DNA from 2 places in the Pseudoalteromonas undina genome. Region 2 is predicted to be linked to the other one. Evidence: predicted binding sites of a transcription regulator. Region 2 holds the regulator's gene; the other holds the start of a gene.
What was found. The regulator sigma-54, encoded in region 2, starts transcription at its own class of promoters, with help from an activator protein. The targets are predictions, from matches to a motif close to GTTGGCACGNNNNTNGNNT.
Positions count from the first base shown of each region.

Region 1: a site for sigma-54 is predicted at 2,608-2,626, ahead of PUND_RS13295 (P-II family nitrogen regulator). Genes of this name have one in related genera too.

Region 1 is NZ_AHCF03000003.1:2,088,259-2,094,042, forward strand. Features, by position in the region: gene mrcB (penicillin-binding protein 1B) at 1-842, opposite strand, end outside; gene PUND_RS13290 (ammonium transporter) at 983-2,212, opposite strand; gene PUND_RS13295 (P-II family nitrogen regulator) at 2,222-2,560, opposite strand; gene PUND_RS13300 (response regulator) at 2,818-3,600, opposite strand; gene PUND_RS13305 (S10 family peptidase) at 3,906-5,423, shown strand; gene PUND_RS13310 (START domain-containing protein) at 5,470-5,784, opposite strand, start outside.
Region 2 is NZ_AHCF03000002.1:292,084-297,867, forward strand. Features, by position in the region: gene rapZ (RNase adapter RapZ) at 1-791, opposite strand, end outside; gene ptsN (PTS IIA-like nitrogen regulatory protein PtsN) at 811-1,263, opposite strand; gene hpf (ribosome hibernation promoting factor) at 1,268-1,555, opposite strand; gene PUND_RS01985 (RNA polymerase factor sigma-54) at 1,582-3,081, opposite strand; gene lptB (LPS export ABC transporter ATP-binding protein) at 3,151-3,876, opposite strand; gene lptA (lipopolysaccharide transport periplasmic protein LptA) at 3,873-4,412, opposite strand; gene lptC (LPS export ABC transporter periplasmic protein LptC) at 4,402-4,956, opposite strand; gene kdsC (3-deoxy-manno-octulosonate-8-phosphatase KdsC) at 4,953-5,504, opposite strand; gene PUND_RS02010 (KpsF/GutQ family sugar-phosphate isomerase) at 5,505-5,784, opposite strand, start outside.

The sequences.
Region 1 (5,784 bases), on a different contig from region 2:
GAATAACGATAATCAAGAATAAGCGCAATAAAAGCTTCATTGATTTTACGTACTAATGAACGTTCACGGGTAAGGTAAATATTTTTAGCTAGCTGTTGCGTCAGTGTGCTGCCCCCTTGCACGGTTCTTCCTGCGCGAATATTGGTATATAAAGCCCGTAAAATAGAAAATACCGATACCCCGTGGTGATCATAAAAATCGCGGTCTTCGACCACTAACAAAGCATTCTTAAGCATGTCTGGAAATTTATCTAATGGCACAAATTCGCGGTCTTGTTTTGAGTCATTACCTATACGGGCTATTTGTACAGGCTCTAATCTGGCAGTGTTTAAGCGACGACCAAATTTATCCTTAATACTGGCAACCTTTTCCCCAGAGAAACGTAATTCAATTACATGAGCATTTTCTAAACCATCATAAAATTCAAAATCACGACGAAAAATCTTAATACTATTAGCTGTTTTAATATATTGCCCTGTGCGGCTCAAGCGATTAACTGCCGTGTAATTTAAACGTTTAAGCTCCCATAAAACTTCTTGCTCAGATAAAAACTGCCCAGGAAAAAACGTCATTGAACGCGCATACACTTGGGCTGGAAGTTGCCATTTGTTGCCTTCAAATTGGCGGGTGATTTTTGCATCAAGATAAATAAAGTAAAGTGCTACAGCGATGAAAGTCGCCAGACTCAGTTTCCAAAAAATAGAAAACAAAGTTTTTAAAAATGGCCGTTTAGCCGAACTTGCGGTTTTTTTTGCAGCACTTTTTCGCGCTGATGTTTTAGATGACTTAGTAGCACGCTTAGTCGAGGATTTACTGGTCGGTGTTTTCTTTTTTTCAGCCATTTAAGTGTAATACATTCCAAAGGTTGATTTAACGCGAGGAGCTTATCACATTACTCTAACACCTGAAAAATTAACCCTTCCTGAAATCAAAAAAGCCCTAACTGAGTAGGGCTTTGATTGAACACACAATACTTTTACTTTTAATTACTTCTTACTGAAACAAATTCTGGGTAAGCATCAATACCACAATCATGTTGATCCATACCGTTTAGCTCTTCCTCTTCGGTAACACGAATACCCATGGTTTGTTTTAAGACTGCCCAAACAATGAATGAAGCGATATACACAAAGCCAATGATACATAGTAAACCAATTAACTGTGCCACAAGGTTAGCCTCGGCATTAGTAACCGGCACTAATACCACACCTAATATGCCACATACACCATGCACAGAGATGGCACCTACAGGGTCGTCAATTTTCACTTTATCAAGTGCCACAATGCTTAGTACAACCAAAGATCCACCTAGTAGGCCATATAAACACGCCATTAATGGTGATGGTGATAATGGATCTGCAGTAATAACCACTAAGCCTGCAAGTGCGCCATTAAGTACCATGGTTAAATCTGCCTTACCCCATAATAATTTACATAAGAACAAGGCTGATATTGCACCCATAGCTGCAGCAGCATTGGTGTTAAGTAGTATTTGACCTACTGCAGTTGCATTTTCTTTATCTGAAATTAATAACTGTGATCCACCGTTAAAGCCAAACCAACCCATCCATAAAATAAATGTACCCAATGTAGCAAGTGGCAAGTTTGAACCTGGAATTGGGTAAATTTCACCATTTTTACCATATTTACCTTTACGTGCACCCAGTAGAATTACACCCGCAAGCGCTGCAGCTGCACCGGTTGCATGGACAATGGCAGAACCTGCAAAATCAACAAAGCCTAATTCAGATAGGAAGCCGCCACCCCATGTCCAGTAACCTTCAATTGGGTAAATTAATCCTGTAAGTACTACTGTAAACACTAAGAAAGCCCATAACTTCATACGCTCCGCTACGGCGCCAGATACAATAGACATAGCCGTTGCAACAAATACTACTTGGAAGAAAAAATCAGACTCTAGTGAATGATCGGCGTCTGCCGCTTGACTACCTATTAGGCCACCAAATGAAGGAATTATTCCGCCTTCAACGTTGTCTACATACATAATGTTGTAACCGACCAACAAAAACATAGTACAAGCGATAGAATAAAGTGCGATATTTTTAGTTAGAATTTCTGTGGTATTTTTTGAGCGCACTAAACCTGCTTCTAACATTGCAAAACCAGCTGCCATCCACATAACTAGGATGCCAGAGATTAAAAAGTAAAACGTATCGAGCGAAAACTTCAGCTCTATAATTGTATTTTCCATGTTGCCCCCTTAAATAGCATCATCATCAAGTTCGCCAGTACGAATACGGACAATTTGATCTAAGTCGTAAACAAAAATTTTGCCGTCACCAATTTTGCCCGTTCCAGCAACTTTGGTAATGGTTTCTACAACGCGTTGGCAATTTTCACTACGAGTGGCAATTTCAAGTTTAATTTTAGGTATAAAGTCAACTTGGTACTCTGCACCACGGTATAACTCTGTATGACCTCTTTGACGTCCAAACCCCTTAACGTCAACCACGGTCATTCCTTCGATGCCTAAATCAGCGAGTGCTTCACGCACATCATCTAGTTTGAATGGCTTTATTATTGCACTGATCATTTTCACAAAGGCCCCCTTAGGACACTAGCTTGTTATTGTATTTGCTCTATGCAATCCAACCTTTGTGCCACCTTTAAATTACAAATAAAAACAGAGGGTTATTAAATTAAATAATATAAAAAACAAAAAAGCGCACCATTTAGGTGCGCTTTTTTTAAGCAAAATACAGAATTGGTGCGAGTCGATAAATACGCAAATAATCGTCTTTAACTAATCGTTACACTCTCGCCAAATACACATTGATAATGTATTTAAGATTAAAGTTACTCTGTCGCATCGAAAGACAAAGCCGGTTTTTTAGCATCACTTAGCCATATTGACTCCATAGTTTGCACCACTCGAAAGTGAAACTCTTCATGGGTGAAGGGTTTAGTTAAAAAGTCATTCGCACCTGATTTAATAAATCGTGCAGCAACGCCATAACTATATACATCAGCTAAACCAATAATGGCCAATTGCTCACGGCTTTTAATATTACGAATAGCTCTAATTAATTCAAAACCATTCATACCTGATAAGTTATGGTCAGTGATCACTAAGTTGATAGCCTGATCATGCTCAAGTATATGAAGAGCTTGCGCACTATTATCAACAGTAATGACGTCAAACAATTGTTTTTCGAGCATTTGCTTAACCAAGCTACTGCTCAATAAGGAATTATCTACAACCAGCGCTTTGCGCCCCTGGTTACGCAATAACTGTGCTACAAATTTTATGGCGTAAAGATAAGAGTCGCGATTATCTTTAATGACGTAATCGATAATACCTAATTCCAGCATTTTTAAACGTGTATGTTCATCTGTTTGCGTTGTCATCACCAACGTAGGGATACCTTGCGACAGTGTAAAGCGAGTTATATCAGTATCGATTTGACCACCAACAGATAAATCAACTAACGCGAGCGAGTAACTAGTTTGATTTAGTAACTTTTTACATTGAGTAAGTGACTGAGCGAAATCAACCCGCACATCAAGATAATGAGCAGCAATATGTTTGAGTACCTGTTGTACCCTTATATTATCTTCAACAATTAAAACCCGTTGCATAAACTCCCTTTCATTTACGTTCACCCTTTATGGTAATAAACCTAAAAATAAATCACTCTCAAGCATCCATTTAAAAACAATTAAAGCGACCAATAACCTAAAAAACTTAATTAATAATTAAATTTTTTAATCGCCTTAAACTTACAGTATGGCATACACATCAAGTATATTTCGCCCGTTTGCTATGTTGAGATTAATCTTAATTACATAAACTCAACGATTATTATCGGCAGCTAGTCTCAATACTTTTGTTTTTTACTCAAATATCGCTATAACTGCAGTACATAAAACAAAAAGGGTTAGTTATGAAATTTAGTCGAAGTCTATTTTTACCCATTGCCGCTATTGCACTTACATTTTCGAGTGCAACGTTTGCCGATAATCAACGCCGTATTGATATCGACAGTAAAGTAGTTACTCAGCACAAAGCAAAAATAAATAACGAACGATTTTCTTATACGGTAGCAACAGGCACACAGCCAGTATGGGATAACAAGGGTGATGCCATTGCAACCCTTCAATACACTTACTACACCCGCGATAAAGTAGATGATAGAACAAAGCGTCCATTACTTATTTCATTTAATGGTGGCCCTGGTTCAGCATCAGTTTGGATGCATTTAGCTTACACCGGCCCTCGTGTTTTAAAAATTGACGACGAAGGCTACCCAATTCAACCTTATGGTGTAAAAGATAACCCTTATTCGGTTTTAGATGTAGCGGATATCGTTTATGTAAATCCTGTAAATACAGGTTATTCACGTGTTGTAGAAGATAAAGACGGTAACCTTTTACCCAAAGATAAACAAAAAGAGCTATTTTTTGGCGTTAATGCCGATATAAAGTACCTCGCAGAATGGCTTAATACTTTTGTATCTCGAAATGAACGTTGGCGCTCTCCAAAGTTTTTAATTGGTGAAAGCTATGGTACTACTCGTGTATCGGGTTTAGCGCATGAGCTGCAAAATAGTCAGTGGATGTACATTAACGGTGTTGTACTCGTATCTCCTACCGATATCGGTATTAAACGCGACGGACCAGTAAAAGCAGCTAACCGCCTACCTTACTTTGCAGCTACTGCATGGTACCACAAAGCATTAAACGCCGATTTACAAGCAAAAGATTTAGACGAGCTATTACTGGAAGTTGAACAGTTTACCGTTAATGAGCTTATTCCTGCGCTTGCAAAAGGCGGCTTTATTGCGCCTGAAGAAAAACGTCGTATTATTAAAAAAATGGCTGAATATGCGGGTTTATCTGAAACATTTGTTAGTCAAAACAATTTAGATATTCCAACACAGTTTTTTTGGAAAGAGTTATTGCGTGAACGCGGACAAATGGTTGGTCGACTGGATTCGCGCTATTTAGGCATAGATAAACGCGATGCTGGTGAGTCACCAGATTACTGGGCAGAGCTTACATCATGGCTGCACTCTTTCACTCCTGCAATTAACTATTATCTTCGTGAAGAGCTTAATTACAAAACCGATATCAAATATAACTTATTTGGTAACGTTCACCCATGGGATAGAAGCGGAAATAATACCGGTGAAAATTTACGCTTAGCCATGGCTCAAAACCCTTATTTAAATGTAATGGTTCAGGCGGGCTACTTTGACGGTGCAACCAATTACTTTGATGCCAAATATACTATGTGGCAATTAGATCCAAGTGGTAAAATGCAAGATAGATTAAGCTTTAAAGGCTACCGCAGTGGCCATATGATGTATCTACGCCACGCAGATTTAGAAAGCTCTAATAACGATTTACGCGAGTTTATAAATCAGTCTTTACCCAAAGACGGTGAATCCGCTAAATACTAATTAGCTTTTACCCACTAAAAAGTGACCTCTTAGGTCACTTTTTTGCTTATAACTGCGGCGGTTCGGTATGTGTGCAATTACCGGTGCGAATAACGGTTGGCTTTGCTATGTACTGCTTAGTAGTGAGTATTTCAGCAAGATTTATTAGCGTCTTAAGGTTACTTTTTAGGGCGATCCGATTATTTAACCACGTGGGTATCTTACCGCCTGGTAACGCATATACCTGATAACTAATGTGCAAATTTTTCGCCTGTTGAGTTAACAGCCACATTGCATCTAAGGTGCTTATTCTTATTGCCCCTTTAGTTTTAGGTAAAAAATCTGGGCGCGCGTGAATACTAAGCTGCGTTTGCAACGAACT
Region 2 (5,784 bases):
CTTTCACCTATAGTTTGCGCTAAATAAACTGAGCGGTGTTGCCCTCCGGTACAGCCAATAGCTATGGTCAAATAGCTGCGGTTATTTCTTTCTAAATGAGGCAGCCATGTTTGCACGAATGTTTGAATTTGCCATGTAAATTTTTGTACTATGCTGTGGCTGGCTAGGTAGTCTTTTACTGGTTGATCTAACCCTGTGAGTGGCTTAAGTTCAGGCTCCCAATGCGGGTTTGGTAAAAAGCGAGCGTCAAATACATAATCTGCTTCTTTGGGTATACCGTGCTTAAAACCAAATGACTCAAAGGTAATGATCAGTTGTTTGTCTTTTTTACCGAGTATTTTTTCACGAATAGATTCAGCCAGCTGATGCACACTTAAATCCGTAGTATCAATCATATAATCGGCACGGTTAATGAGTACATCAAGGAGTTGTTTTTCTTTTTTTATTGCTAAATCAAGTGGCAGTGAGTCAATCGAAAGAGGATGAAGACGCCGTGTTTCTGAAAAGCGTTTAATTAAGGTTTGATCGTCACTGTCTAAATAAAACACCGTTGGCTTAGTAAAACCAGGTAAATATTCAATGATTTCATTAAACTGTTGCTGCTCTTTAGGTAAATTACGCACATCAACACTTACGGCTATTTTGTTGTAGCTGTCGGAAACACTACGAACAAGAGATGGCAATAAATTTAAAGGAATATTATCTACACAATAATAACCTAAATCCTCAACAACACGCAGCGCAACAGATTTACCAGAACCTGAGCGACCACTTATAATTATTAATTCCATTTATCACCCTTAATTGTTACTACGGTTGACTTACAATTACTTGATACAGCTCATTGTCGGATTTTGCCGCTCGTAATTGCTTACAAAATTCTTTATCGTTGAGCTTTTCTGCTATAGTGGCTAAGGTTTTTAAATGCTGCTTATTGTCACCATCAGGTACAATTAAGGCAACAAAAATATCGACCGGTCTGTTATCTATCGCATCAAAATTAATAGCCGTTTCGCTCACTAATATAAGTGCAAGAGGCTCTTGTACACCACTCATACGACCATGTGGAATTGCAATTCCTCGACCTATACCTGTACTCCCTAGTTTTTCTCTGGCGGTTAACGCGTTAAGAATATCTTGTTGTGTTAAATAGGGCAGTTTATTGTGAGCCAATTCACTGATAAATTCTAAAATTCTTTTTTTACTATTAAAAAGGACCGCAGCTTTACTGCAGTCCTGACAGATAAGTGAGCTTAATTTCATAGTGTTAGTGTCGAGCAAGTTTCTCTTTGTGTTTAATTACTTGACGATCTAGCTTGTCAATCAGCGAGTCTATAGCGGCATACATATCTTGGTGTTCAGTAGAAGCAAAAATCTCAGCGCCACTAACATGAACGGTTGCTTCGGCTTTTTGGTTTAGTTTTTCTACATCGAGAATAACGTGCACATTCGTTATGTGATCAGTGTGCCTCTGTAACTTCGAAAATTTACTATTTACGTAGTCTCTAAGCGAGTCGGTAATATCTACATGGCGACCAGTTAAATTCAGTTGCATAAACATTTTCCTCTTTGTTGTACGCCTTAAATCAAACTTTTACGTTGATTAGACGGGGGAATAGCTAGAGATTCGCGATACTTTGCAATAGTTCTCCTTGCTACTTTAATTCCTTGCTCAGCCAATATATCTGCAATTTTACTATCACTCAATGGTTTAGCTGAGTTTTCTGCAGCGATTAATTTTTTAATTAATGCGCGTATTGCTGTAGATGAACATTCGCCACCATTTTCAGTGCTTACATGGCTTGAAAAGAAATATTTAAGCTCAAAAATACCGCGTGGTGTGTGCATGTATTTTTGCGTAGTAACACGTGAAATAGTCGATTCGTGCATTTCTACCATTTCGGCCACGTCATTAAGTACCATAGGCTTCATCGCCTCAGGACCATGTTCAAAAAAGGCCTGTTGTTGCTGCACAATACAGTTAGTTACTTTAAGCAGTGTGTCGTTTCTACTTTCTAAGCTTTTTATAAACCATTTAGCTTCTTGTAAGTGTGAGCGAATAAACTGGCTATCGCCGCTTGATTTAACCGTACGCGACATAGCTGCATATTGGCTGTTTACCCTAATTTTAGGCATACTATCTGGGTTTAGTTCAACCACCCAACGGCCTTTTACTTTTTTAACCGACACATCAGGAATAACGTACTCAGACTCTTCTCTAACAATAGTGTCAGCGGGTTTTGGACTCAGCGTGTGAATTAACGTCATGACCTCTTTAAGCTCATCTTCTTTAAGCTTAGTTTTTTTCATTAATGTGCGATAATCACGCGCAGCCAGTAAGTCAATGTGATCAGTTAAGATCATTTTTGTTTCGCTTAAAAAAGGCGTGTCTTGATCAAACTGATTCAATTGAATACACAAACACTCTTGTAAACTACGCGCGGCTATTCCTACCGGATCAAATAACTGAATACGCTTTAATACGGCTTCTATTTCATCAAGTTCAACTTCATCTTCTATGTCGTTTTCTTGATTAAAACTTTCTAATATTTCTTCACAGCTAAGGGTTAAAATACCAGAATCGTCCACGGCTTCTACGATTGCAATCGCGATGGCTTCATCAGTAGGGCTAAACGGTGTCAGTTGCAATTGCCACATTAAATATTCATGTAGCGTTTCAGTTGAAGAGCCTTGATAAATTGATTCATCTTCAGGCATTGGTCCTGATGAAGAGGCCGGTGCTGCGCTCATGTATTCATCCCATGTAACATCCATTGCCATATCATCGCTAATGGTGTCTTTGGTCATGGCTTCGCCGCTATCTTGCTCATATTCGCTAGGTTTTTCATCAGCTGAAGCACTTAGCGTTGATTCATCGGTATCGGCTTTTTGTTCGTTTTTACCCGCAGCATCTTCACTGTAATCTTGTTCTTCAACTTCAAGCAAGGGATTACTATCGAGTGCTTCTTGAATTTCTTGCTGGAGATCCAATGTACTGAGCTGCAATAAGCGAATTGCTTGTTGCAACTGTGGAGTCATTGTAAGTTGCTGGCCCATGCGCAGCTGTAATGATTGCCTCATTTATCTCTAACAATCCTTTTAAATTAGTATGATTAATCTTAGCAGATGCTTAGTGGAATAACACACATATTAGAGCTTGAACTGCTCGCCCAAATAAACATCGCGTACTGTTTTATCGTTTAATACATATTCTGGAGTGCCTGATGCAATTAACTCCCCATGAGAAACTATGTAGGCTTTTTCACAAACATCAAGTGTTTCGCGGACGTTGTGATCTGTGATCAATACGCCAATTCCTCGGTTTTTAAGGTGCTCTATAATCTTTTTAATATCTAATACAGAGATAGGATCAACCCCTGCAAAGGGTTCGTCTAGTAGTATAAATTTAGGATTTGCTGCTAATGCTCGCGCAATTTCAACACGGCGACGCTCACCACCTGACAGAGCCATACCTTGGCTGTCACGAATATGCTGAATACTAAATTCATCAAGTAAATTATTTAAGGTATCTTCACGTTGTTGCTTATTGAGCCCTTTACGTGTTTCTAATATAGCCATTAAGTTTTGATAAACCGTCAGCTTTCTAAAAATAGATGATTCTTGTGGTAAATATCCTATCCCTAGGCGAGCTCGACTGTGCATTGGTAATAAAGTGATATCTTGATCATCGATTGATATTTTACCTTTATCGCTAGGTACAAGGCCTACAATCATGTAAAAGGTCGTAGTTTTACCTGCGCCATTGGGGCCAAGTAAGCCGACAATGCTGCCAGCTTCAACTTCTAGGCCAACGTTTTTCACCACTTCACGGCCTTTATAGCTTTTTGCTAGTAGCTCTGCTTTTAATGTGCTCATGGTTGGCCTTTATCGTCTTCTTTTTTGTTTTCAACAGGCACTAAAATAGTGTGTACACGGTCTGTTGAGTTTTCGTCTTTTTCTGCGCTAATTAACTGCTGCTCTATATCGTAGGTGATACTTTTAGCAGTTATTTTTTGACCTGCTTGAGCAATACTGGCATCGCCGATTAAGGTTAAAAAACGTTGCGAAACATCGTAACGCACTTCATTCGCACTGGCACTCATGATGGTGCCATCTGCTTGTGTTTCTTCAAAATATGCAGGGCTGCCTGTGGCAATTAATAATTGCTTGTTATCGCCTAAGTCATCGCGTTTATGCACTTCTAAACGGTCAGCTGTGATACGGCGATTACCATGAATAATTTCAACATTTTTCTCAAAAATGCCCACGTTTTCTTTTAATTGACCTTCCTGCCTGTCAGCACTAATTGAGATTTGATTAGCCGCAGGGGCTTCAGTGGTTTCCTCTGCATGGCTATGAAATGCAATCAGTAATGAAGGAACAATTAGAATTTTAAATAGGTTATTGGTCATAATATAGGGTTCGCGTATGGTTAATAAGTTTAATCACTTCGGTTTTTAAATCGGCCTCAAGGCCTTTGCCTGTGATTTTTAAATTAGGTCCTGTAATAACGACAGGCTGCTCTGACTGCATAGTGAGTAGTTTTATATCTACATTGATGCTATCGGCTGTGATCGTATCGATCATGGCGTTATCGGCTAAATTTAGCGCTTTTACATTGCCCTCTAATACGAGTTGACGATCGTCGTAGAGGGTGGCCTCATCAGCGTTAATACGCCATGTTTGCTGCTCGTTGTATAACGTAAATATAGGTTTTTCAAAAAAGGTAAAACCAAGTTGTTGGTATAACTCCATTTTTACCGCAGTTACTTTGTGGCTTATTTTACCTTGCTCATTATAAGCGGTTTGTTTTAGCTCAATCGCAGTGTAATCAGGCTTAGCAATAGTTTGAGTTTGTTCATCCGCAATAATATCTACCTGAGAAAAATAAGGATACCAAAGCCAAACCATACAGCTTATGAATAAGATGCTCAGTATAATGCGAGCTACATTCATGAACTGGTTCCTTGGCTAGTAAGTGGCTTATTGTTTTCAAGCATCAGTAAATCTGTTAACTCTCTTACTGCGCCAAAGCCGCCTGGCAACTGAGTGACATAATGCGATAAACGTTTAATCAGTGGGTGGGCGTCGTTTACGGCTACTGCAAACCCGACTTTTTCCATCACTGGCATGTCAGGGCCATCGTCACCAATGTAAGCTATTTGCTCATCGCTGAGCGCTAATTTTTGTTTTAATTCTTGATAGGCAATGAGTTTGTCTTCTTGGCCTTGGTATATATGTTGTACGGTTAAATTGCTCATACGTTGTTGAACTATTTTTGAGTGACGACCTGTGATCACGGCAACTTCAAAACCACTATTAATAAGGGCTTTAATGCCAAACCCGTCTTTGGTATTAAAGGCTTTGAGCTCTTCACCTTGGTTGCCAAGATAAATGCGCCCATCAGAAAACACACCATCAATATCGCAAATTAATAATTTTATTTTTTTTGCGCGCGCTTTTGCATCATCACTTAACGGCTGATAAAGATCTTCAAACTGCATTTATAGCACCCCCGCTTTTAGTAAGTCTTGCATATTTAGTGCGCCAATGGGCTGATTATGCTCATTAATCACAATTAAACCATTAATACGTTTTTGTTCCATAATGTTCAGTGCTTCAGCCGCGAGTATGTCTTGTGTGGCTGTTGTACATGACTTTGTCATCACAACATTAATTTCTGTGCTGTGTATATCAATACGTTGCTCTAAAATACGGCGTAAATCACCATCGGTAAACAACCCCGATAATTGCTGATTACTATTTATAATAGCGGTCATGCCA